DNA from 3 places in the Rhizobium sp. TRM95796 genome. Region 2 is predicted to be linked to each of the others. Evidence: predicted binding sites of a transcription regulator. Region 2 holds the regulator's gene; each other region holds the start of a gene.
The links. The regulator LexA, encoded in region 2, represses DNA repair genes until DNA is damaged. The targets are predictions, from matches to a motif close to TGTTCNNNNTGTGTTCNG.
Positions count from the first base shown of each region.

Region 1: a site for LexA is predicted at 1,938-1,955, ahead of OCK01_RS08090 (ImuA family protein). Genes of this name have one in related genera too.
Region 3: a site for LexA is predicted at 5,043-5,060, ahead of OCK01_RS08170 (sel1 repeat family protein). Genes of this name have one in related genera too.

Region 1 is NZ_JAOXHE010000002.1:408,863-416,813, forward strand. It holds gene OCK01_RS08085 (DNA polymerase Y family protein) at 1-954, opposite strand, end outside; gene OCK01_RS08090 (ImuA family protein) at 995-1,918, opposite strand; gene OCK01_RS08095 (GNAT family N-acetyltransferase) at 2,066-2,560, opposite strand; gene OCK01_RS08100 (DUF1778 domain-containing protein) at 2,562-2,846, opposite strand; gene OCK01_RS08105 (MgtC/SapB family protein) at 2,937-3,428, opposite strand; gene OCK01_RS08110 (calcium-binding protein) at 3,750-4,745, shown strand; gene OCK01_RS08115 (caspase family protein) at 4,809-7,951, opposite strand, start outside.
Region 2 is NZ_JAOXHE010000001.1:137,681-145,631, forward strand. It holds gene kdsA (3-deoxy-8-phosphooctulonate synthase) at 1-150, opposite strand, end outside; gene OCK01_RS00715 (VOC family protein) at 154-1,020, opposite strand; gene OCK01_RS00720 (hypothetical protein) at 1,173-1,406, shown strand; gene lexA (transcriptional repressor LexA) at 1,587-2,309, shown strand; gene gmd (GDP-mannose 4,6-dehydratase) at 2,568-3,641, shown strand; gene fcl (GDP-L-fucose synthase) at 3,647-4,579, shown strand; gene OCK01_RS00740 (acyltransferase family protein) at 4,596-5,753, shown strand; gene OCK01_RS00745 (BMP family ABC transporter substrate-binding protein) at 5,957-7,027, opposite strand; gene OCK01_RS00750 (ABC transporter permease) at 7,060-7,951, opposite strand, start outside.
Region 3 is NZ_JAOXHE010000002.1:424,692-432,642, reverse strand. It holds gene OCK01_RS08200 (diacylglycerol/lipid kinase family protein) at 214-1,143, shown strand; gene OCK01_RS08195 (class I SAM-dependent methyltransferase) at 1,118-1,864, opposite strand; gene OCK01_RS08190 (AMP nucleosidase) at 1,861-3,363, opposite strand; gene OCK01_RS08185 (hypothetical protein) at 3,386-3,691, shown strand; gene OCK01_RS08180 (glutathione S-transferase N-terminal domain-containing protein) at 3,791-4,492, shown strand; gene OCK01_RS08175 (DUF2147 domain-containing protein) at 4,547-4,882, opposite strand; gene OCK01_RS08170 (sel1 repeat family protein) at 5,330-5,593, shown strand; gene OCK01_RS08165 (pyridoxal phosphate-dependent aminotransferase) at 5,713-6,825, opposite strand; gene OCK01_RS08160 (PilZ domain-containing protein) at 6,861-7,253, opposite strand; gene OCK01_RS08155 (hypothetical protein) at 7,452-7,829, opposite strand.

The DNA of each region.
Region 1 (7,951 bases), on a different contig from region 2:
GTCATCCGTGCGACCGCGGCCGTCGAAATCCGGCTGGGCCTGATCAAATGGCGCGGATGTCAGCACGTTGAGCCGGAGCGTCTCGAAACCATAGCCGGCGTCGAGATCGTCCTGGGCGGCAGCCAGCCGGGCGCGAAACAAGGCGGCGATGCGGGCAGGATCGCGAATGGGCAGCGCCGCGCCGGCGCGGATCGGAAACACCCGGCCATCGACGCGAAACAACAGCAGTTCGAACAGCTTGCCGCCCTCGCCGCGCGCTTCGAACAGGATTTTGAGACTGTCGCCGAGATGGCGGAGCATGGCGAGAATCGCGTCCTCGTCGCCGATCGGCTCCGCAAGGCGACGTTCGGCGGAGAGCGCCGCCACCGGCCGGCGCGGCGAAATCGGCTCCTCCTCGAGCCCGAGCGCCTGATCGAGCCGGAGCAGCAGCCGTGGGCCGAAACGACGGGCGAGCGGCGCGCGCGGCTGGCCGATGAGATCCGCCGCCTGTTTCAGCCCCGCCTTGACGAGCAGCGCCACCGTCTCCTCCGGCAGGCGCAGCGCCCTGACCGGCAGAGGCGCCAGCGCCTCCTCCATGGCCTCGGGCATGACGATGTCGCGGCGGCTGTAACGACACAGCGCCGAAGACAGGCCGGGCGCCGACGAAATCGCCGCCCGCGCCTCGAAGCCCATATGGAAGAGCCGCGCCAAGAGATCGTCGAGCAGCGCTTTTTCGCCGCCGAACAGATGCGACGAGCCGGTGATGTCGAGGAAGAGGCCGTCGGCGCCGTCGAGCGCCACCAGCGGCGTGTAGCGGTCGCACCAGTCGGCCACCGCCTCGATCAGCGCGCGGTCGGCGGCGGGATCGTCCTCGACCACGTCGAGATCGGGTATCATGGCGCGCGCCTCGGCCGCGCCCTGTCCGGGCTTCAGGCCCAGCAGCCGCGCTTCCTCGTCCACCGCCGTCAGCCTGATGGCGTTGCGCTGCAGCGCGGCGCAGACGACAGGGGGATGTTCAGGACGCCCGTGAGAACGCCACAACCTGCCCCATCGGATCCGGGCGAGCCGATCGGTCGCCAGACAGGGAAACCAGAGCGCCAGAATCCGCTGGCTGGTCTGCGGGCCGAACAGCGATCCGGCCAGGCTCGATTGCGCGAAAGAGACAGTCATCGGCGTTCCACTCCAGGTAAAAGTCGGGCGACAGGGGATTGCGGCTCTTTTCGAGCGTGACATGGAAGACGGGCCGGCCGAGCCCGGCCTCATAGGTCCGGCCACTGGGCATGCGCACGGGGGAGGACGGCGCGGGGCGGACGAGCAGTCGGCTTTCGGCGCTGGAGGCCTCTTCCCCGCCCCGCTCGCGCAGCAGGAAGACCGGCTTCTTATGCGCCTTGGCGCGCAGGCTGATGCGGCGGCTTTCGGTGAGGCCGAAGCGGGCGGGATTGCCATAGACCTCGAAAACCACCGCGGCGAAGGAGGAGACGGTGAGTGCGGCCTCCGTCACCATCAGCGCGTCCTTGAGCTTGCGCGGCGCGGCATGCAGCAGGCCAGCGGACGGCAGGCCATGCGCCATCAGCCCCGGCGCATAGAGCCTGCCGCTTTCGCGCGCGCCCATGGGATCGGCGATCCACAGGATGAGGCCCGGCCCGCGCCCCAGCGCCAGCCGCGACAAGGCCAGCGCAAAGCCGCTGGCCGCGCCATTGTCGGCGGTCGCCTCGGTGCGGATCTCATGCAGCGCCGCCCGCGCCAGCCCGCCGCCGAGCGCTGCGTCGAAGGGTTCGGCGCCGGTTTCCACTCTTTCGTGAACGGCGGCAGTCGCCGCCCGATCCCAGGCCTGGCCGCGCGCCATCCGTCCCAGATTAGAGACATCGGCGCTTTCCAGTCGTTCGATCTCGCTTCGCAGGGCGCACAGGTCCTCGCGCGCCAAAGCCGGCTCCGCCATGGCGTTGCATCCTCGTTTTTGTTCTTGTTATGTTCCTATTGAATCCAGAAAATGGGACGAGAGTCAACGGTCCTAGGTTTCAATCGAGGGGAGATTATTTTCCTAGGAAGAATTCAGGAAATATTAACCAATCCGGCAGGATAACTTTCAATCCTGGGGAGTGTGATCGGATTGTTTCAACGATAGGACCAGAGTCATCGGTTGAGTGGCCGTCGCGGCGAAACCATAATGTTCATAAAAGACTTTGGCCTCAGGCGAAATGGCGTGAACGAGAACGCCGCGAATGCCGAGGATGTGCGCCGCCTGCCTCACGCGCAGAACGCCATCCTGCAAAAGCGCTGCGCCCAGGCCTTTGCCTTGCCATGTTCGATCAATCGCGAGGCGTCCAAGGATGGCCATCGGAACGGGATCGGGCATATTGCGACGCAGGCCGCCTGGCGCTTCACGAAGAGCAAGCCCGCCTGAAGAAATGCAATAATAGCCGATCACGCGGTCATGCACACAGCACACATAAGTCCGCGACGCGCCGCTTGCCTGATTGGCGCGGGCGCGCCGGCGAAGCCAATGATTCAGTGAGTCCTGTCCGCAATCGAAAAGCTCAGTCTGATGCCCTCCATCCAAGAGGCTCGGAGGCGAGATCATCTCAGCCCCACGGCTTGGCGACATTCATCAGGCGTGCAAACCCCTCGCCCTCAGGAGCCTTGTCAAGAATTTCCACATAGCGGCGAAAACTTTCGTCATCGACCTGCACGAAGGTCTGGTCGAGCAGAGCGTCCTCCGCTGCCCGGCGCGATGCGTCGATCATGAATTCGGAGCGGGTCTTGCCGTTGACGCCCGCGGCGCGATCAATCAGATCGCTGATATCCTTGCGGATACGCAACTGAACCGGCTTTGTCGCCCCGCTTCGATCCGCTGTGTTGGCCATCATCAATCTCCAAAAGATGAGATATACATTGTATACCACGCATCCTTTGGCAGAACAATCCAGGCGTTTGATCTGAAGATCTTCAAGAAGGGCTCACTCCTTCTCCACCTCACTCTGCCGGCGGCCATGCTCCAGCCGGCCGAGGACATAGAGCACGAAAAAGGCGGCAGAGGTGACGAACAGGCCGATCATCCAATGGCCGAAGCCGAGCGCCAGCCCGATCGCGCCTGACAGCCAGAGGCTGGCCCCGGTCGTCAGCCCTTTCACCTCGCCCTTGGACAAAACGATCGTGCCAGCGGCGAGAAAGGCGACGCCGGCGGTCACCGCCTCGACCACGCGTAATGGATCGATACGCACCGCATCCTGGTCGAGGCCCGGCATATGCACGCTTTCGATGGAGATGATGGCGAAGAGCGCCGCGGCGAGCGACACCATGATATGGGTCTTGAGGCCAGCAGGCCTATCCTTGCGCTCGCGTTCCAGCCCGATGACGGCTCCGAAGAGGATCGCGCCGATGAAACGGGCGAAAATCACCGGATAGGCGATCTGGGTGGGCGGAAACATGTCTGCGACGATCTGGTCCATGGTCCTTAAAAAACCCGAAAACGGATTTCGTTCCGTCACGCCCAGGTCCAAATTAGCCATCAAACCGTTCGGTGTCGCCTCCTGGTGTTTGCGGGGATCATCGGCAAGCCGATGGAACAACCATCGCCACCATGACTTATAGGCGACGGCAGGGCCTCGCCAAGATGAACGCCGGATTAACGCGCTTTTCAGAGGCGGTTCAGTCCGGCGCCATTACAAGACCATCATACGGAGATTAAGGAAGACATCCGGATCTCCAGATGAAAATCTCTCACGATTCCAGCAGGGAGCCGGAGAGGGAATACAAGGAAGGACAGAAACATGGCCTATATCTATTACGGCGACAACGGTCGCGACGACGTCAGCCAGAGCGCAAACCGTCCCTATGACGAGATATACACCCGCGGCGGCAACGACACCATCCATCTGAAGGCCAACAACACCTATGTCGAAGCCGGCGCCGGCAACGACTATGTCCACAGCACCATCGAATGGGGCAACGACGTCTATCTCGGCGATGGCAATGACACCTATGTCGGCAACGGCTTTTCCGGCGACAGCGATCTTTATGATCGCGTCTGGGGCGGCAATGGCGCCGACACTTTCAAGATTTCCACCTGGGCATCCGATTATTATGGCGACGGTGGTAACGACACCTTCTATTCGGTCGGCTTCTACAACCTGATCTCCGGTGGTTCGGGGACCGATACGGTAGATTACTCCCGCCAGAACAGTGATCCGGATCTGGCCGGCGCCGGCATCAAGGTCGATCTTTCCCAGGAATACGCCACATCTGGCGATGGCACCGAAGAGGTTCTGTACTCCATCGAGAACGCCAAGGGCACCAATTACAAAGACACCTTGATCGGTGATTCCGGCGCCAACGGTCTCTGGGGTCAGAATGGCGACGATATCCTCAAGGGTCTCGACGGCAACGACAAGCTCTACGGCGGCTCGGGCGACGACGACCTCTATGGCGGCAGGGGCCTCGACAGGCTGACCGGCAACAGTGGCGCCGACTTCTTCATCTTCCAGTCGACGTCGGACAGCCCCAACAACTCCAATCGCGACGTGATCGTTGATTTCAGCCGCTCGCAAGGCGACCAGATCGATCTGATGGACATCGACGCCGTCAAGTCGAGCAGCCGTGACAACGCTTTCGACTTCATCGGCAGCGCGGCCTTCTCCGACACGGCCGGCGAATTGCGCTATTCCGGCGGCATCATCCGCGGCGACGTCAATGGCGACGGCCGCGCAGACTTCTCGATAGAAGTCGACAACATGGCCTCGCTGCGCGCCGGCGATTTCATTCTTTGAAATCGATTGGCGAAGCCTCATTCGCCACAGGAAACGCCCGCCGCATCGGCGGGCGTTTTCGCGTCAGGAGTCCCGGCCCGCCAATTTGTCGATCGCCCGCGCCGTCGTCGCGCCGAACACGCCATCGAGAGGACCGGAATAGTACCCGCGCGATTTCAGTTCCTTCTGCAGACCGCGGCGGAACGCGGCTGAAAAGTCTTTCGCTCCATCCTTCACATCGCTAATAAAATCCGTCTCGCCCGCCGCGATACTGGCGACCGCGAGCTCCACGGCCTTGACCGCATCCTCTTCGACGCCGAGACCCTGATCGTAAAGACGCGCGAGATTACCCTGGGCGTAGGAACTGCCAGCCTCCCCGGCCTTCTCATACCATTGCGCGGCGAGCTTATAATCCTGCTCGACCCCCTCGCCCGCCTCATAGAGCCAAGCGAGCGAACCCATGCAATAGGCGTCGCCGCGTTCGGCCCCGGCCTCGTACCAGAGCTTGGCTTCGACGATATCCACATCGGTTCCCACGCCGTTCTGAAGCGCATAACCGAGCGAGCCGATCGCATTGATTTCTCCCAGTTCGGCGGCGCGCCGATAGGCGCGCAGAGATTCCTTGTCGTCACGCGCGACGCCCAGCCCCTCGCGATAGAGCCAGCCCATGGCGGCGAGCGCGTTGGGATTGTCCTGGGCGGCGGCCTTGCGATACCATTCGACGGCGGTGCGGTAGTTTCGCGCCACCGAGCCGTAACCTTCGCGATACAGCCAGCCGAGCGAAGCCTGGGCGGCGGGGTTGCCCTTGGCGGCGGCGGCCTTCAGCATCCCAAATCCCTTGTCGACATCCGCGTCTTCACCTTTGCCATAGATCGAAAGCCAGGCGCGGTTGACGGAAGCGAAGCCGTTGCCCATGCCGGCGGCCTTGTCATAGGCTTCGCGCGCGGCGGCGTAATCTTCGCCCGCGTCATGAGCGCGGCCGAGCATGTTGAGCAGCATCGGATCGTCGGGAGATTCGGCGGCGGCGCGGCTGCAGGCTTCGGTCGCAGCCCGGACATCGATGTCGGAGAAGTCGACGCCGCCGAAATTCGGCTTCGAGCCCGGCTCGCCGGCCAGTTCGTAGCATTGGGCGCTCAGCGTCTGCGCAGCCTCGCCATCCTCCGTTGAAGCCTTGGCGGACATGTTCGCCTCCGTCTCCGTGCGGGCGCTCTGCATGAGATTGCCCAACCTGCCGGAAGCGCCGACCGCGCTTTGTTCCTGCTCTTCGTTGACGTCGGGCGCGGTCTCCTCGGCGGAGCTGTCCAGCATGTCCGCACCGGTCTTGCCGGCGGCAAGATCGTCGATCGCCTTCGACGTGTCGACACCGAACTCTCCGTTCGCCTCGCCCGCAAATACGCCCTGTTCCTTCAGGGCCTCCTGGAAGCCTTTGCGAAACAACGGAGAGAAATTGTCGGGCGAGGTCTTGAGTTCGCCGATCTTGGCGCTGTCGCCGCGCGAGACGGCGGCGATGGCCCAGCGCACGGCCTCGTCGGGATCCACCGCCGTGCCGAGCCCCTGATCGTAGAGGCGGGCGAGATTGCCCATGGCGTAGGCGCTGCCTTCATTGGCGGCCTTTTCATACCAGTAGCGCGCCTCGACATAATCCTGCTTTACGCCGGCGCCTGTGTCATAGAGAAAGCCGAGGGACGCCATGGAATAAGCGTCGCCGGCATTGGCGCCCTTCTCATACCATTGGCGCGCCTCCTCATAGTTGCGCGCCATGCCGAGACCGTTCTGGGCAGCGTAACCGAGGCCCGCGATCGAGGCCATATCGCCGGCTTCCGCGCCGCGCCGGTAATAGTCGACCGAGCGGGCGTAATCCTGGGAAACCGTCACGCCTTCCCGATAGAACCAGCCGAGATTGCCGAGCGCATTGGCGTTGCCCTTGTCGGCGGCCTGGCGATACCAGTCGAAGGATTTGGCGTAATCCTGCGCCTGGCCGGCCAGCCCATCGCGATAGATCTGTCCCAGAGAGGCCTGAGCGAAGTGATTGCCGGCGCGGGCGGCGGTCTCGAAGGCCTCCACACCCTTGGCGGGATCGGCGCCGTCGACGGAGCCGTTGACCTGCAGCCAGCCGAGATTGGCGAGCCCAAACATATCGCCGAGATCGGCCGCCTCGCGATAACGCTTCGCGGCTTCCACATAATTCTTGTCGGCCTCATAGGCGCGGCCGAGCAAATTGACATAGAGCCCCGCAGACGGCTTCTCGTTGACCGCCTGGGCGCAAGCGGTCAACGCCCGCTTGGCGTCGATGCGATCGAGATAGACGCCGGCGAAGCCGCGCGCGCCCTGCAATTCGCCGGCCAGCAGCTGGCAATCACGCTCGGAGGCCGACAACGTATCCGTCGACGAAGCGACCGGAGGCGGCGAGAGTGCGGCGAGCGAAGCCTCCGCCTCGCGGCGGAACGGGCTTTGCGGGTAGCGTTCGATAAAGCGCTTGAGGGCTGCGGGATCGGTCGATCCCTTCAACGCCTCCCAGGCGATCTGGTCGGCGGCCGCCTCGGTCTTGGCCTGCGTCGCCTGCAATTGCTTGATCTTCTTCTCAGCCAGCATGCGATAGACGGGATCGCCGCCATGCTTGGAAATGAAGGCTTCGAGAAGATCCTTGTCGGCAAGATCCTTGATATTCTGCCAGTCGGCGGCGGCGGACGCCGTCTCGATCGTCTGCTTGTCCTGCGCCGGGCCTGTATTGATGGTGATGTCGATCTGCTTGATCGACAGAAAGATCTGCGCGCCGCCGAGCGAACCGTAGACGAAGGGCTCCTGCTGGCGATTGGTGGCTTTCATGACCGCATCGCGCACCTGGCCGAGCGCGATGCGGATATCGACTCCGGGCTGGGTGATGTAGCGCGCCAGCGCTTCGGCGAAAGGACTGTTGCCGCCTTCGCCATCCAGCGCCACGGTGCCGGCGCGCGAGGCGTAGGCGACCAGCGTGTCGACGCTTTGCGGTTCGACGCGCGCGAGGCCGCGCGACACAGCGCGCGTGCCGGCCGAGCGCGTCATCGTGTCGAGGAAGGGATTGTTGCGGCAGGCGTCGAGGATCATCAGCTTCAGCCGCGTCGCGCCATTGAGCGAGCGCTCGGCGCGAGACAGCGACAGCGCCTCGTCTTCGACATCCTTGTCGGAGGCCAGCACGGCGTCGATGGGGATGAGATAATTCTCGCCGTTCATTTCCATGCCGTGACCGG
Region 2 (7,951 bases):
GAGTTCGACGAGTTTGCCGGCGATCATGAAGGCGTGGTCGCGGCTTTCCATTTGGCAGGGACCAGCGATGATCGACAGTCGGCCGGAATTGGAAAACGAGACCTTGCGGGAGCCTTCGCCCACCGTCACGGTGCTGTTGTTAGCGGTCATGAGTCATACCTCCGAAAATGCGAACGCGACGCCCTGCCCCGCCAAGGGCGGTACGAGCCGCAGGGGTCCGCGCCTGAAATAGCCGATGCCCGCACGCGTCAATATCGTGTCGAGTTCGACCATCGATGCCACCGAGAACATGATGAGACCACCCGTCAAGCCGGCATCCTCATGCAATTCGAGGCCATAGGTGTCCACAAATGCCGCCGGCGTCAAGACGGTCAGTCGCGCGCTCGCGAAAGACAGGCCATCGCCGCTCGCCGAGACGGTCGCGTCGCCACATGTCACCACCCGGAGAAATGACGAGACGTCGTGCGGATGCCGATGCACGAAGACCGCCTCGCGGATGCCGAGTACGCCGTTGTCATGGTCGGTCAGCGTCGTCCGACCGTTCGGGGGAACGTTGATGCGCTGGCAGGTGAAGGCGAAGACGCCGCCGGCGGGATCGGCCCCGGCGAAGGCCAAGCGAAAACCTGCCACCCCGCTGCTTCCATCCGGCAACACCATCGACCGCGAAAAATCCAGCATCTTTCCGGCCGAACACCCGTTCTCCGCGAAGGCGACGTGGTCCGAAGCGGCGTCCGCTGTTCCATAGACGACCGCCGAAAAGCCCTCGGCGCCGCGCGCGTCCCGAAAGGTGCGATCGCCGAGAACGAAGCGGTTGCCGGCTGCGGCGGCGTTTTCATAGCCATCTCGGTCGATGATCGCGAGCGGCTCCAAAAACGTCTGATCGGCGAAATAGACGCAGCAATTGCCGGTGCCGAACGGATGCAGTCCGTCTGGAGCGACCGTGAAGCCGAGCGCGGAAAGACGCTGCCTCGCCGTGATCAAATCGGCGACGGGCAGCACGAGGTGATCGAGCGGGCGCATGGGCGATGCCTTTCTGTTGCCGCGCCTCTCGCACGGGTCGGCGACGGAAGACAAGCCGCGAGACGTTTTCTTATGTCGCACCGGAAACGAATCGGCGTCGACGCGGTTACGAATATGCCGCCGAAGAGCGGACATTCCCAAGGAGACACCCGATGAAAAGACTCGTCAACCTCTCGCTCGCTTCCGCGCTCGCGCTCGCCAGCCTTTCAGGCGTCAGCCTGGCGCAGGACAACAACAATGGCGGGGCAAATTCCGGCGCTCAGAGCGGCCAAGCTGGAAAAAGCGGCGCCGGCGACAACAACGACCCCACCAGCACATCGCAAAACTGCCGCGACGACGCCGCGACTTCCGGCACCAACTGCCAGACCGACACCACCGCCCAGTAGAAATCCCATCGGCCTTCGGCGCGCCATGCGTCGGAGGTCGTCCCGGGCGGTATTCGCTCGGGCCCGGCTTAACCCGGGGAACCCCGCACCCAGCATCCGGGAAAACGCTTGCAGAACATAAAAAGAACAGATACCGTCTGTTCCAGATTTGTTTCTTGTGCGATTCCCGGGGGCGCGCCGATGCTGACCAGAAAACAACAGGAATTACTGCTGTTCATTCATGAGCGCATGAAGGAATCGGGTGTGCCCCCGTCCTTCGACGAAATGAAGGATGCGCTGGATCTCGCCTCGAAATCCGGCATTCATCGATTGATCACCGCGCTCGAGGAACGAGGTTTCATCCGGAGACTTCCAAACCGGGCGCGAGCGCTGGAAGTCATCAAACTTCCGGAGGCCTATTCGCCGAGCCTCAGGCCGCCGGCGGCGCGAGGTTTCTCCCCGAGCGTGATCGAGGGCTCTCTCGGAAAGCAGCAGCCGCAGACAGCGCCGAAAGCGGCGGCCAATGACGAGACGGGCTCAAGCGTAACCGTGCCCGTGATGGGTCGGATTGCAGCGGGCGTGCCGATCTCCGCGATACAGAACATCACGCACGACATCGCGGTGCCGATGTCGATGCTGGGCGCTGGCGAACATTATGCGCTCGAGGTTCGAGGCGACTCGATGATCGAGGCCGGCATTCTCGACGGCGACACGGTCATCATCCGCAATGGCTCGACCGCAAGTCCCGGCGATATCGTCGTCGCTCTGGTCGACGACGAGGAAGCTACGCTCAAGCGCTTTCGCCGCAAGGGAGCGTCCATTGCCCTCGAGGCGGCCAATCCAGCCTATGAAACACGCATTTTTGGCCCCGACAGAGTGAAGGTGCAGGGTAAACTGGTCGGCCTCATTCGTCGCTATCACTGAGAGAGCCGGAGACGGCCGGCGTCGTTTTTTCGGTTGTTATCCATAGCGGCTCGACTTCTTTCGGAACCGTTGCAGTTTCTCGCGCATTTGAATATGCAAAGCGTCGTACGGCCTCTTTTTTGTTAAATGGGGCCGCCTGACGAATGTTCTTGTCGACGAATTTCAGCAGTCGTCGTGCTTGACATTTTACCGCCAGAATCCCTGCTTAGCGGCTCTGGCGGCGCATCTGCGCCATCACACTGTTTCTGGGAGACTGCATTGAGCGACAACAAGAAGAAGGTAGCGCTGGTAACCGGCATCACCGGCCAGGACGGAGCCTATCTCGCGGAACTCCTGCTGAGCAAGGGCTACATTGTCCACGGCATCAAGCGCCGCTCCTCCTCCTTCAATACGAGCCGCATCGAGAACATCTATCAGGATCCGCATGAGGCCGACCAGCGCTTCATCCTGCATTACGGCGATATGACGGACTCGACCAACCTGATCCGCATCGTCCAGGAAGCCCAGCCGGACGAGATTTACAATCTCGCCGCCCAGAGCCATGTGCGCGTGTCCTTCGAGACGCCGGAATACACCGCCAATGCGGACGGCATCGGCACGTTGCGCCTGCTGGAAGCCATTCGTATTCTCGGCATGGAGAAGAAGACACGCTTCTACCAGGCTTCGACCTCCGAACTCTACGGTCTCGTGCAGGAAGTGCCGCAGCGCGAAACGACGCCTTTCTATCCGCGCTCGCCTTACGCAGCCGCGAAACTCTACTCCTACTGGATCGTGGTCAACTACCGCGAAGCCTATGGCATGCACGCCTCCAACGGCATCCTGTTCAACCATGAGAGCCCGCTGCGCGGCGAAACCTTCGTCACCCGCAAGATCACCCGCGCCGCCGCCGCCATCCGGCTCGGCAAGCAGGAAAAGCTCTATGTCGGCAATATCGACGCCAAGCGCGACTGGGGCCATGCCCGCGAATATGTCCGCGGCATGTGGATGATGCTGCAGCAGGAAGAGGCAGACGATTACGTGCTCGCCACCGGCGAGACCACCGAAGTCCGCCAGTTCATCACCTGGGCCTTCGAGGATGTCGGCATTCATCTGGAATGGAAGGGCGAAGGCGTCGACGAGAAGGGTTACGACACGCTGACCGGCAAGGTCGTGGTCGAGATCGATCCGCGCTATTTCCGCCCGACCGAAGTCGAGCTCCTGATCGGCGATCCGACCAAGGCGCAGACCAAGCTCGGCTGGAGACATGAGACGCCGGTGCGCGAACTCTGCCGCGAAATGGTCAATGAAGACCTCAAGGTCATGCAGACCGCCACCGTGATGAAGGAAGCGTGAGGCCGATGTATTCGCTCAGCGGGAAAAAGGTCTGGGTGGCCGGCCATCGCGGCATGGTGGGTTCCGCCATCGTAAGAAGGTTGGCGTCGGAAGGCGCGGAGGTTGTCACCGCCTCTCGCGCGGACGCCGATCTGCGCGACCAGGCGGCCACCACCGCCTGGATCGAGAAGACCAAGCCGGACGCGGTGTTTCTCGCCGCGGCCAAGGTCGGCGGCATTTTCGCCAACGACACCTACCCGGCCGATTTTCTCTATGACAACCTGATGATCGAGGCCAACATCATCCATGGCGCCCACAAAGTGGGCGTCGAAAAGCTGATGTTCCTGGGATCGTCCTGCATCTATCCGAAATTCGCGCCCCAGCCGATCACCGAGGATGCGCTGCTGACCGGCGCGCTGGAGCCGACCAATGAATGGTACGCGATCGCCAAGATCGCCGGCATCAAGCTCTGCGACGCCTATCGCAAGCAGCATGGCTCCGATTTCATCTCGGGCATGCCGACCAATCTCTATGGTCCCGGCGACAATTTCGATCTCAATTCCAGCCATGTGATGCCGGCGCTGATCCGCAAGGCGCATGAGGCGAAGCTCTCGGGCGCGCCCTCGATCACCGTCTGGGGCACCGGCACGCCGCGCCGCGAATTCCTGCATGTCGACGACTGCGCCGACGCCTGCGTGCATCTGATGAAGACGCATTCGGAGGCCGGTCACGTCAATATCGGCTCGGGCGAGGACATCACCATCCTCGATCTGACCAGACTGGTCTGCGACGTCGTCGGCTTCGAGGGCGAGATTGTCCATGATCTGACCAAGCCGGATGGAACGCCGCGCAAGCTGATGAGCGCCGACAAGCTCCGCGCCACGGGTTGGGCGCCGAAGATCGGGCTCGAAGAGGGCGTGGCCAGCGTCTATCGGTGGTTCCTCGCCAACAAGGCCTGATATCAGGGAGCCGCGCATGGCCGATCCCCGGCAACAACTGGGATTTCTCGACGGCTTGCGCGGTTACGCCTCGCTCTGGGTGGTCATCGGCCATGCGATGTTTCTGACAGGCTACAAGGTCGGCCTCTTCGCTCAGCCGGATCTGGCGGTGGAAATCTTCATCATCATCTCCGGCTTCCTGATGACCTACCATTACCAGCTGCGCGAAAGCCGCGAGCCGTGGGATAGGGTTTCGACCTGGACGATCTTCTGGATCCGCCGCTTCTTCCGCATCGCGCCGCTCTATTATGTCTGCCTGGCGCTGGCGCTCTGGTTCGGCCCGCAACTCTGGCAGGACCGGCTGGATGCGGCCGCCATTTTCCCGGGCGGCGTCGAGGAGCAGGTGCGCTACGCCGATCGCTATCTCGATCAGTCGCTCACCAATATCCTCCTGCATGTGAGTTTCATCTTCGGCGCCACCTGGACTCATAATTTCCAGACGCCCCTGCCCGACTGGTCGATCGGGTTGGAGATGCAGTACTACGCCTTTCTGCCTTTGATGATGCTGCTCGTGCTGAAGGGAGGCCGCCTCGTTGCGATCGCCGGTCTGGTCGCGGTGATGTGGGCGTTTGGGAGTTGGCTGCAGGCCAACGGCTTCGTCAAAGGCGCGTTCTCCATGCTGCCGATGAAATTCCACCTCTTCGCGGCCGGGATGCTGATCGCGATGTCGCTGAGAGCCGAGGGTCAGGCGAAATGGCTTTACCTGATGTCCGCCTGCGCCGTCGTCTTCGTGCCTCTCGGCGGCGGACGCGACAGCCTGCACCGCGCGATCAAGATCGGCCTCGTGCTTGCCTTTTTCGCCTTCCTCTATCGCGAGAGCCTGCCGAATGTCGCGCAGAGGGCGCTCGGCGGAGTGGATTGGCTGCTGTCCAACGCGGTGAGCCGCTTCTTCGGCGACGTCTCCTATGGCGTCTATCTGATCCATCTTCTGGTGATGCTTCCGGTCTGCGCCTGGCTGGCGCGCACCCAGCCGGGCCTGTCGCCCGAGCCTCGTTTCGCTGCAGCGCTCGCGCTGACGCTGGCGATCACCTATGGGCTCGCCTATCTCGCCTATCGACTGATCGAACTGCCCGGCATTTCGCTTGGACGTCGTCTCGCCGGCGGCGTTGCAAAACCTGCAGCCCCTCTCGCCTGAGCGATCGGTCCGGTTCGGCCGGTCACCCGTTGTTTCCGGCAATCTCGAGCCCATCCGCCACGGACTTGCGTTTTCTCTTCGGCAAGAAGCGCCGGTGCGAACAAAGGCGAGGCCGAGCCTCGCCTTCCACGTCCCCATGGCGCCACAGAAAAGCCCCGCCGTCGCAGTCGACGGCGGGGCTTTCCGATGAGTGCGAAAGACAATTACTTCGGCAGGTCGCCTTCGACGCCTTCGACGTAGAAGTTCAGGCCGCCGAGCACATCGTCGCCGGCGCTTTCGCCAGCCTTCAGCCATTCGGCGCCGTCCTGCTTCTTCAGCGGGCCGGTGAAGGGCTTGAGTTCGCCCGACTTGATCTTGGCCTCGGTGTCCTCGGCCATCTTCTTCACGTCGTCGGGCATGTTGGTGTAGGGCGCCATGTAGAGGATGCCGTCCTTCAGTCCGTCCCAGCTCATTTCCGACTTCCAGCTGCCGTCGAGGGCCGCGTTGACGCGCTTGACGTAGTAGGCGCCCCAATTGTCGACGATCGCGGTCAGTTGCGCATTCGGGCCGGCCTTGATCATGTCGGAGGCCTGGCCGAACGCCTTGATGCCGCGCTCTTCGGCCACCTGCATCGGGGCGGTGGAATCGGTGTGCTGGGTGATGATGTCGACGCCCTGGTCGATGGCGGCCTTGGCGGCGTCGGCTTCCTTGCCGGCGTCGAACCAGGTGTTGACCCAGATCACTTTCAGCTTGAAGGCCGGGTTGATCGAGCGGGCGCCGATGACGAAGGCGTTGATGCCCTGCACCACTTCCGGGATCGGGAAGGAGGCGATATAGGCGGCTTCGCCCTTCTTCGAGGTCTTCGCGGCGATCTGGCCGAGGATGTAGCGGCCCTCATAGAAGCGCGAATTGTAGGCCGTCAGGTTCGGCGCGGTCTTGTAGCCCGTGGCGTGCTCGAACTTCACCTTGGGGAACTTGGCGGCGACTTTCACGGTCGCATCCATGAAGCCGAAGGAGGTGGTGAAGACGAGGCCGCAGCCGGAACGGGCGAAGCGCTCGATGGCGCGCTCGGCGTCGGGGCCTTCCGGCACGTTTTCGAGATACTGGGTCTCGATCTTGTCGCCCATTTCCTTTTCGAGAAGCTGGCGGCCGATGTCATGGGCCTGGGTCCAGCCGCCGTCGGTCTTGGATCCGACATAGAGGAAGCAGACCTTCAGCTTGTCTGCGGCCTGGGCTTGGATCGAGAAGCCGAGCACGGCGGCGGTGGCGGCGAGGGAGAGAAGGAATTTCTTCATGGGTTTTCCCTGTTGGTTGTTACTCTCTAGGATCATCTGTCGGGAACGAAGGGTTTCCCGAGGGATGCGGGCGTGTTGATCAGCGTCATCCGCCGGTTCTGCGAAATGACGATCAGCACGATGACGGTGGCGGCGTATGGCAGCGCCGACAGGAATTGCGAGGGCACCTCGATGCCGAAGGCCTGGGCGTGCAACTGCCCGATCGACACGGCGCCGAACAGATAGCCGCCCACCAGCAGGCGATAGGGCCGCCAGGAGGCGAACACCACCAGCGCCAGCGCGATCCAGCCGCGTCCGGCGGTCATATTCTCCACCCATTGCGGCGTATAGACCAGCGACAGATAGGCGCCGGCGAGACCGGCGCAGGCGCCGCCGAACACCACCGTCAGATAGCGGATCGGGATGACCTTGATGCCGAGCGCATGCGCCGAGGCGTGGTTGTCGCCGATCGACCGCAGCACGAGGCCGGCGCGGCTCTTGAACAGCATCCAGTTGGCGCCGACGATGAGCGCGATCGACATGTAGAAGATCAGGTCCTGCCGGAACAGGACCGGCCCGATGAAAGGGATGTCGGAGAGCAGCGGGATGGCGATGGGCTGCAGCTTGACGCCCTGCATGCCGACATAGGGCTCGCCGATCATGCCGGACAGGCCGAGGCCGAGAATGGTGAGCGCCAGGCCCGTGGCCACCTGATTAGCGACCAGCGTCAGCGTCAGAAACGCGAACAAGAGCGAGATGGCGGCGCCGGCAAGGATGCCGACCACGATGCCGAGATAGGGGGAGCCGGTCATCTGGCTGGCGGCGAAGGCGCAGACTGCGCCCATGACCATCATGCCTTCGACGCCGAGGTTGAGCACGCCCGCGCGTTCCGTCACCAATTCACCCAGGGAGGCGATGACCAGCGGCGTCGAAGCCGTGATGATG
Region 3 (7,951 bases), on a different contig from region 2:
GATGTCGAGAATGGAAGCGGCGCAGACGATTCAGGCCGTCCGATGATGAGTTATAGTAATATAATAGAGGTTTTGCATTGCGGTAAAGGCGATTTTGCGGCGCAAATGAAAATGAGAATGATCAAAAGTCGGTTCTGCGCGTTACTGAGCCGGCCGCTCCTAAAAAACGCGGAAAACAAGCCTATATCCTGCTGACCACACGGGAGATGACGCGTGAAGATCAAAGCCATTCTCAACCGCGACGGCGGAACGTTCCGGACCACGGATATGAAGGCCTATGAAGCGAAAATGGCGGAGATCTTCGCCGAGCGCGGCCATGTTCTTGAAACGGTGGTCGTCGAAGGGTCGGATGTCGGCGCCGCGCTGGAGAAGGCGGCCGGCCGTGACGATGTCGATGCGATCATCGCCGGCGGCGGCGACGGCACGATCTCCTCGGCCGCGGGCATCGCCTGGAAAGCGGGCAAGCCGCTCGGCGTCATTCCGGCAGGCACGATGAACCTGTTCGCCCGTACGCTGCGCTTGCCGCTCGATATCTGGCAGGTCCTGCCCGTTCTCGCCGACGGCGTCGTCGACGACGCCGATATCGGCAGCGTCAACGGCCGCGCTTTCGTGCATCAATTCTCGGCCGGCATGCATGCGCGCATGGTGCGCTATCGCAACCAGATGAGCTATGGCTCGCGCGCCGGCAAGATTGCCGCCAATGTCCGCGCGGCGGTCGGCGCGGTGCTCAACCCGCCGCGTTTCGAGATCGAGTTCGATGCCGACGGCCATCGTGAAAACCGCATGGTTTCGGCGATTTCGGTGTCCAACAACCCCTTCGGCGAGAATGGACTGTTGGTTGCCGAGGACGTCAAGACCGGTCATCTCGGTTTCTATATCGCCGATCCGCTCGATCCCGCCGGCGCTGTGGGACTGGCGGTCGATGTGCTGCGCGGACGGTTGAAGGCCAATCCCGCCATCACCGAAATGAAAGCGCAGTCTGTCGACCTGCATTTCCCCAAACTCTATCGAGCCGCCAATTTCGTACTCGACGGGGAGTTGATGAAACTGCCGCGCGATGTCGAAATTCGTCTTCATCCAGGAGAATTGAAGGTGATCGCCCCGGCGGACGCCAGCCTCAAGCCAATCGACCCAACGGTATGATTTCCTTGCAGCCGGGCTCAAACGGCGCGCCTATCCAGTCGCCCAGCCAGACGTCGATCACGAGTCCGGCGCGGGCGATCAGGCCCGCGAGATGCGCCTGATCGATGAAACGGATCGACGAGCGGGACGAGAGTGTCTCGCCCGATGCCAGACGATAGGCGGTCTCATAGCAGACGATCCCGGTCTCTTCATCGACGGTGACGTCGTTCCAGCTTTCGACTTTGCCGAAATCAGGATGCGCCACGGTCCGACGTGACGCCTCTGGCGTCCAGCCCTCCCATTCGCGGCGGGCGGGGTTGCGGCTGTCGAAAATGAATTGCCCCGATGGCGTGAGATGCGCCGCGATGGTGGCGAGCGCCGCCTTTACGTCGGCATCGGTCAGCAAGCATTGAAAGGCATGTCCGGTCATGGTCACGAGATCGAAGCGCTCGCCCAGCCGGATGCTGCGAATGTCGCCTTCGACCCAGCGAACCTGCTCGCCATTCGTCCGATGCCGCGCCACTTCCAGCATGGCTGACGCGGGATCGACGCCGACCATGGGCCTGCCGTCGGCGATGCCGGCGAGAAACAATCCGGTCCCGCATCCGAAATCGAGCACGGAGCCGGCGGCGCGGGCCAGTTCCGCGCAGTAGCGCGTATCTTGTCCCCAACCGTTTTCGAGATCGTAGAAGTCGACGAGCCGCGGATCGCTGTACAGCCGGTCGTCTTCTTGCTTTGTCATTGGAAGGCCGTTTCGAAGAAGCTGCGCAATTTGCGTGAATGCAGCTTTTCGGGCGACATGGCCGACAGTTTCTCAAGCGCCAGAAGCCCGATCTTGAGATGCTGGCTGACCTGGCTCTTGTAGAAGGCGGTCGCCATGCCCGGCAGTTTCAATTCTCCATGCAGCGGTTTATCCGATACGCAGAGCAATGTTCCGTACGGTACGCGGAAGCGGAAGCCGTTGGCGGCGATGGTGGCCGATTCCATGTCGAGCGCGATGGCGCGGGCTTGCGACAGGCGTTTGACGGGTCCGGATTGGTCGCGGAGCTCCCAGTTGCGGTTGTCGATCGTCGCCACCGTGCCGGTGCGCATGATGCGCTTGAGCTCGTAGCCGTCATAGCCGGTGACCTCGGCCACCGCATCCTGCAGCGCCTGCTGGATTTCCGCCAATGCCGGGATCGGCACCCAGACCGGCAGGTCGTCGTCCAGCACATGATCTTCGCGCATATAGGCATGCGCCAGCACGTAGTCGCCGAGGCGTTGCGAATTGCGCAGTCCAGCGCAATGGCCGAGCATCAGCCAGGCATGCGGCCTGAGAACGGCGATATGGTCGGTGATGGTCTTGGCGTTGGAGGGACCGACGCCGATATTGACCATGGTGATGCCGGCATGGCCCTTGCGCTTGATGTGATAGGTCGGCATCTGCGGCAGGCGCTGGGCGGGCGAGCCTTCGCTCGGCGCGTCCTCGCCGGGATAGGTGACGAGATTGCCGGGTTCGACGAAGGCTGTGTAGCCGTTGCCGCCTTCGGCCATCTGCCGGCGCGCCCAGGCGCAGAATTCGTCGATGTAGAACTGGTAATTGGTGAACAGCACGAAATTCTGGAAATGCTCCGCCTTGGTCGCCGTGTAATGGCTGAGCCGCGCCAGCGAGTAATCGATGCGCTGGGCGGTGAAAGGCGCGAGCGGCTTCGGCGTGCCAGGCGGTGGCTCATATTCGCCATTGGCGATTTCGTCGTCGGTGGTTGAAAGATCGGGCGTGTCGAACAGGTCGCGCAACGGCGCCTCGATGGTGCTGCCGACCGACGCTTCGATATGGGCGCCTTCGCCGAAGGCGAAATGCAGCGGAATAGGGGTCGACGATTCCGCGACGATCACCGGCAGCCCATGATTTTTCAGAAGCTGCCCGATCTGCGTCTTGAGGTAGTGCTTGAACAGGAGAGGGCGGGTGATGGTGGTGGAATATTCGCCTGGCTCGCTCAGGAAACCATAGGGCAGGCGCGAGTCGACATGATCGTAGCGAACCGTTCCCAGTCTTATCTCGGGGTAGAAGGCGCGGTATCTGCCTTCTGCGGCGCCGCCCTGAATGATCTTTTCGAAGGCGGTTCGAAGAAACGACGTGTTGCGTTCGTACAGCGACGCAATCGCGTCGACGGCTTCATCGGCCGTGGTGAAGGAAGCCGGCTCAAAGGGCTCCGGAGAGATGACGTTCAGGATGGAGGAAGAAAGGATTCGCTTGGCCATAGGCCATAATAGAAGGCGGTTTATGACAGTTGAACAGTCCCGGATCGGTCATTCCCGCGAATTTTTCACGCTGCGCCGCGGCATGAGGGCAATTGCGCAGGATGATTCAGCGAATTCCGCAGCTGGCGTTCATCGGGTTCGAGCAGCTTTCGACATTGAACTGGGCGAAATGCGGAGCGCGAGAATGATTTTCCACCGCGATCTGCAAACCAATCGCGAAAAGCGCGGCGCCGAGGCAGATGATCGCAAAGCGGCGTATCATGATCGCATTCATCTCAGGCTTCATCCCATTCGTGTCTTCGATGGAGAAAACTCTAACCAGATGTGACTGAACCCGCGCTGACCTTCATGTTCATTTTCGGTTCAGAGTGGTTGCCGGCCATTAACCGGCTCACTAACTATCGTCAGACAGAGGAAGGAGACGCCCATGTCCGCACCGATCGATCTCTACTACTGGCCGACGCCGAACGGCTGGAAAATCACCGTCATGCTGGAGGAGCTCGAAGCCCCTTACCAGATCAAATACATCAATATTTCGAAGGGCGAGCAGTTCGAGCCGTCCTTCCTGGCGATCGCGCCCAACAATCGCATGCCGGCGATCGTTGATCATGACGGTCCTGGCGGCGCCCCGATCTCGGTGTTCGAATCCGGCGCCATCCTTCAATATCTCGGCCGGAAGTTCGGCAAGTTCTATCCGGCCGATGAACGCGCCCGTGTCGAGGTCGACCAATGGTTGTTCTGGCAAATGGGCGGGCTCGGTCCCATGGCCGGGCAGGCGCATCATTTCCGCAATTATGCGCCGGAAAAGATCCAATATGGCATCGACCGCTACACCAACGAGGTCAACCGTCTGTATGGCGTGATGAACAAGCGGCTCGCCGATCGCGATTACCTCGCCGGCGACTATTCGATCGCCGACATGGCCTGCATCGGCTGGGTGATCCCGTACAAGAACCAAGGTCAGGATCTCGACGACTTCCCGCATCTCAAAGCCTGGTTCGAGCGCCTGCATCAGCGCCCCGCGCTATTGAGAGGCATTGCCGTGGGCAAGGAAGAGCGGGAACGCCAGGCCAATCTCGCCGAAGACAAGGAAGCGCAGAAAGTCCTCTTCGGCCAACGCGCTCGATAACGACAAAAGAGGCGGCTCCCTCTGGGGGGCCGCCTCCTCGCATGAGGAACTCGATCAGAGCTTGGTCCAGGTCTGCGATTTGCAGAGCACGCCCATCACACAGCCCTTGAGTTTCATGGAAGCGCCCGACACGGTCGCGTAGCCGGAATATGTCTTGTCGTTCTCGGGATCTGTGATCTCGCCTTTGTAGTCGGCGCCGGCTCCGGACATCGTGCCGATACGTTTGCCCGAAAACTTTCCTGATTTCAGCGTCACACAATAAGCGCCGCCGCATTTGGCGATCGCGGCGGTTTCGCCGCTCTTGGTTTTCCAGTTGCCCTCGATCGGTTCCGCCGCAATTGCCGCGCCCGCGGACGCCATGATCAGAAGTGCCGTCAAAAATCTGCGCATCCATGCCTCCCAGTCTGCAAGGCCGTCCCAGAGGCCTCGTCACGGAATTGGTAGCGTCGATTTGCCTGGAAGAAAACAGGAAACTGAACAGCAGTCGCGTCTTGCAAAAACGCGCGATCGATTTCCATGGTTACGGGCCGATTAAAACCGCAGGCTGAAATTTTCGTAAAGTTTTCCGTATTCGCCGAGAAGCGCAGGCGGTTGGATACTTAAGGAAAACATAAGTTTACCAGCTGTTCGGATTTCGTTTGCTGCAAATTAAGGATGCATTTTAGGCGAATTTTCAAAGCCCTCCGGCATAGTAGAGCCATAACAAGGACGGCAGTAAACGCCGCCGAAAAACGGAAAGCGCCGAGCGATCGAAAAGAATAGGCAAGCGCAGTCCGGCCTTCATGCAAGGCAAAACAGGGTGAAAAGAAAACAACGTCTTAAACAGGGACAACGACAATGGCGCGTTACGACATGAACATTTCGAATTCGGCTATGGGCGGCGAAAGCCAGGCCGACATCTTCTGCGACATGGGCCTGATGTACGCCACGGGCCAGGGCTGCGACATCGATCTGGTCGCTGCGCACAAATGGCTCAACATCGCCGCGATCAAAGGCTCCGAACGCGCCGCCATGCTGCGCGCCGAACTGACCCCGTCGATGACCAAGATGGAATTGGCCCGCGCCCTGCGCGCCGCCCGCGAATGGATGACGATGCACTGATCGTCATTCGCATGCCGCTCATCACAAAAGACGTGAAGACCAAGACTGCGGTTTACGCAGCAGGATATTGAAGCCGCGACCGCTCACCCAGCGCCCGCGGCTTTTTCTTTGGCCGGCGTTCAGCCGATTTTCGCGAGAACCTTGGGAAGCGCCTTCTCGAAAAGATCGAGATCGCTCACCAGCCCGACGCTGACGCGGATGCAGCGGTTGAGCGGGGCCACGCCCGGCATCCGGATGAACACGCCTTCCTCCATCAAGCCATCGACGATGGCGCGCGCATAAGTTCCGTCGCGATGGCAATCGATCGCCACGAAATTCGTCGCGGAGGGCAGGGGAGAAAGACCATTGGCGCGGGCGATCATGCCGATGCGGTCCCGGGCGGCGGCGATCTTCGCCAATGTGTCGGCGAGATAATCCTGATCCGCAAGCGCTGCGATCGCGCCAGCGACGCCGACACGGTTCATGCCGAAGTGATTGCGGATCTTGTCGAAGGCCTGGGCCGTGCCGCGGGCGGCGATGACATAGCCGATGCGCGCGCCGGCCAGCCCATAGGCCTTGGAGAAGGTGCGGGTGCGGATCACGTTCGGCCGGTCGAGCAGCGCTTCATTGGCGGGCAGCGTGCCTTGCGGGGCGGTTTCCCCATAGGCCTCGTCCAGGATCAGCAAGGTCTCGTCGGGAATGCCGCGGGCGAAAGCGAGAACCGCCCCGGCGTCGTGCCAACTGCCCATGGGATTGTCGGGATTGGCGAAATAGACGAGCGGCGCTTTTTCGCGCTTCACTGCATCGAGAAGACCGTCGAGATCTTCCTTGTCGTCTTTGTAGGGGACGGTCACCAACCGCCCGCCATAACCGTTCACATGATAGTTGAACGTCGGATAGCCGCCGAGCGAGGTGACCACCGGCATGCCTTTTTCGATCGTCATCCGCACGATCTCTCCGAGCAGACCATCGATGCCTTCGCCGACATTGACCTCATGCCGATCGAGGCCGAGATGGTTCGCCAGCGCCTCGCGCAACGCGAAATTCTCGGGATCGGAATATTTCCAGCTCTCGTCGATCGCCGCCGCCATCGCCGCTTTCACCCGCGGCGATGGGCCGAAGCCGTTTTCATTGGCGCCGATCCGCGCCGCGACGAGGAGATTGCGGTTCCGTTCGATGGCTTCCGGCCCCACGAAAGGGATGGTGGCCGGAAGATCTCGGACGAGCGGCGTGAAATATTCGAAGGTCGACATATGCGTGGGAGCCCCGATTCATGATCGGGATCACCCTATTGAAAACGAACGCGTCCGGGAAGATTGTCGCCGGCGATGAAATCGCCGCGCACGATTTTCGACAACAGGCCCTCGGGCAGCGGCTTGATGAACCGCACGCCGACGCGTCCGTCGAGCCGATGGACCTCGGCGCAGCCGATGCGGATCGCCAGACCCGAGAAGGAAAGATAATAGTGATCGGGAAGGCCGATGGTCGTAAACATCTGCAAGCAGGCGCCGCCGCGAGAGATGTCCACCACCTGACAGGATCGCGGGGAAAGGCCCGCCAGCCCGGGGAGGACGGAATAGACCACGCCGGGTCTATTGACGATGAATCGTTCGAATTTCTTTGCTTCCAGGCCCTGCTCTACATGAACAGTGCTGATCGTCGCTTCTGCGCCTACAGCCATGGACACACTCCTTGTTTCCATGACCCGACAATCCACCCCAAACATTTAATCCGCCTCAAGGGCGGTCTTAGAATTTTAACGAATCCAGATTTAAGCGACAGGGCTGTGCGAATTCGGGAGTTTTGGACGAAATCCACCCGTTTCAACGAATAAGGGCCGCGCGAGGCGGCCCGGGCATATCGTCGCTTTGCAGTTGGCTCAGATGGCCTCGAGTTCCTCAATCGACACGCCGCCGACGATCGTCTGCAGATAGCCCGCGTCGAGGAACATGTTGAATTTGATCATCATGCGATCTTTTTCACGGCGCACCATCGTCGAACCGATTTCCTCCGAAGAGCCCATGATCACCAGGAAGAAATTGCGCGGCAGGTCGATATAGGGACTGAAATTCAAAAGCGCGCCGCCGCAGGAGATGCTCTCGATCAAGGTGTTGTATTTCTTCTTGATCTGCAGATGCGGCGCGACGGGGATGATGGTGCCCGGACGGTCTATCTTATGCATCTTGAAGCTGCGCTTCGGATTCTGGATCATCAGAACGTCGTTGAAATTCTTGAACTCCCGGATCTGCATGGTCATCCTCCTTTCTGGTTGAAGACGACAATAGCATCGGCGGGTTGAGGCAGGTTCAAGCGGATTGCTACAATTTTATCGAAGCGCGTGATTTTGAGGTCGACTGGGCCATTGCGGCACAGGTTTCA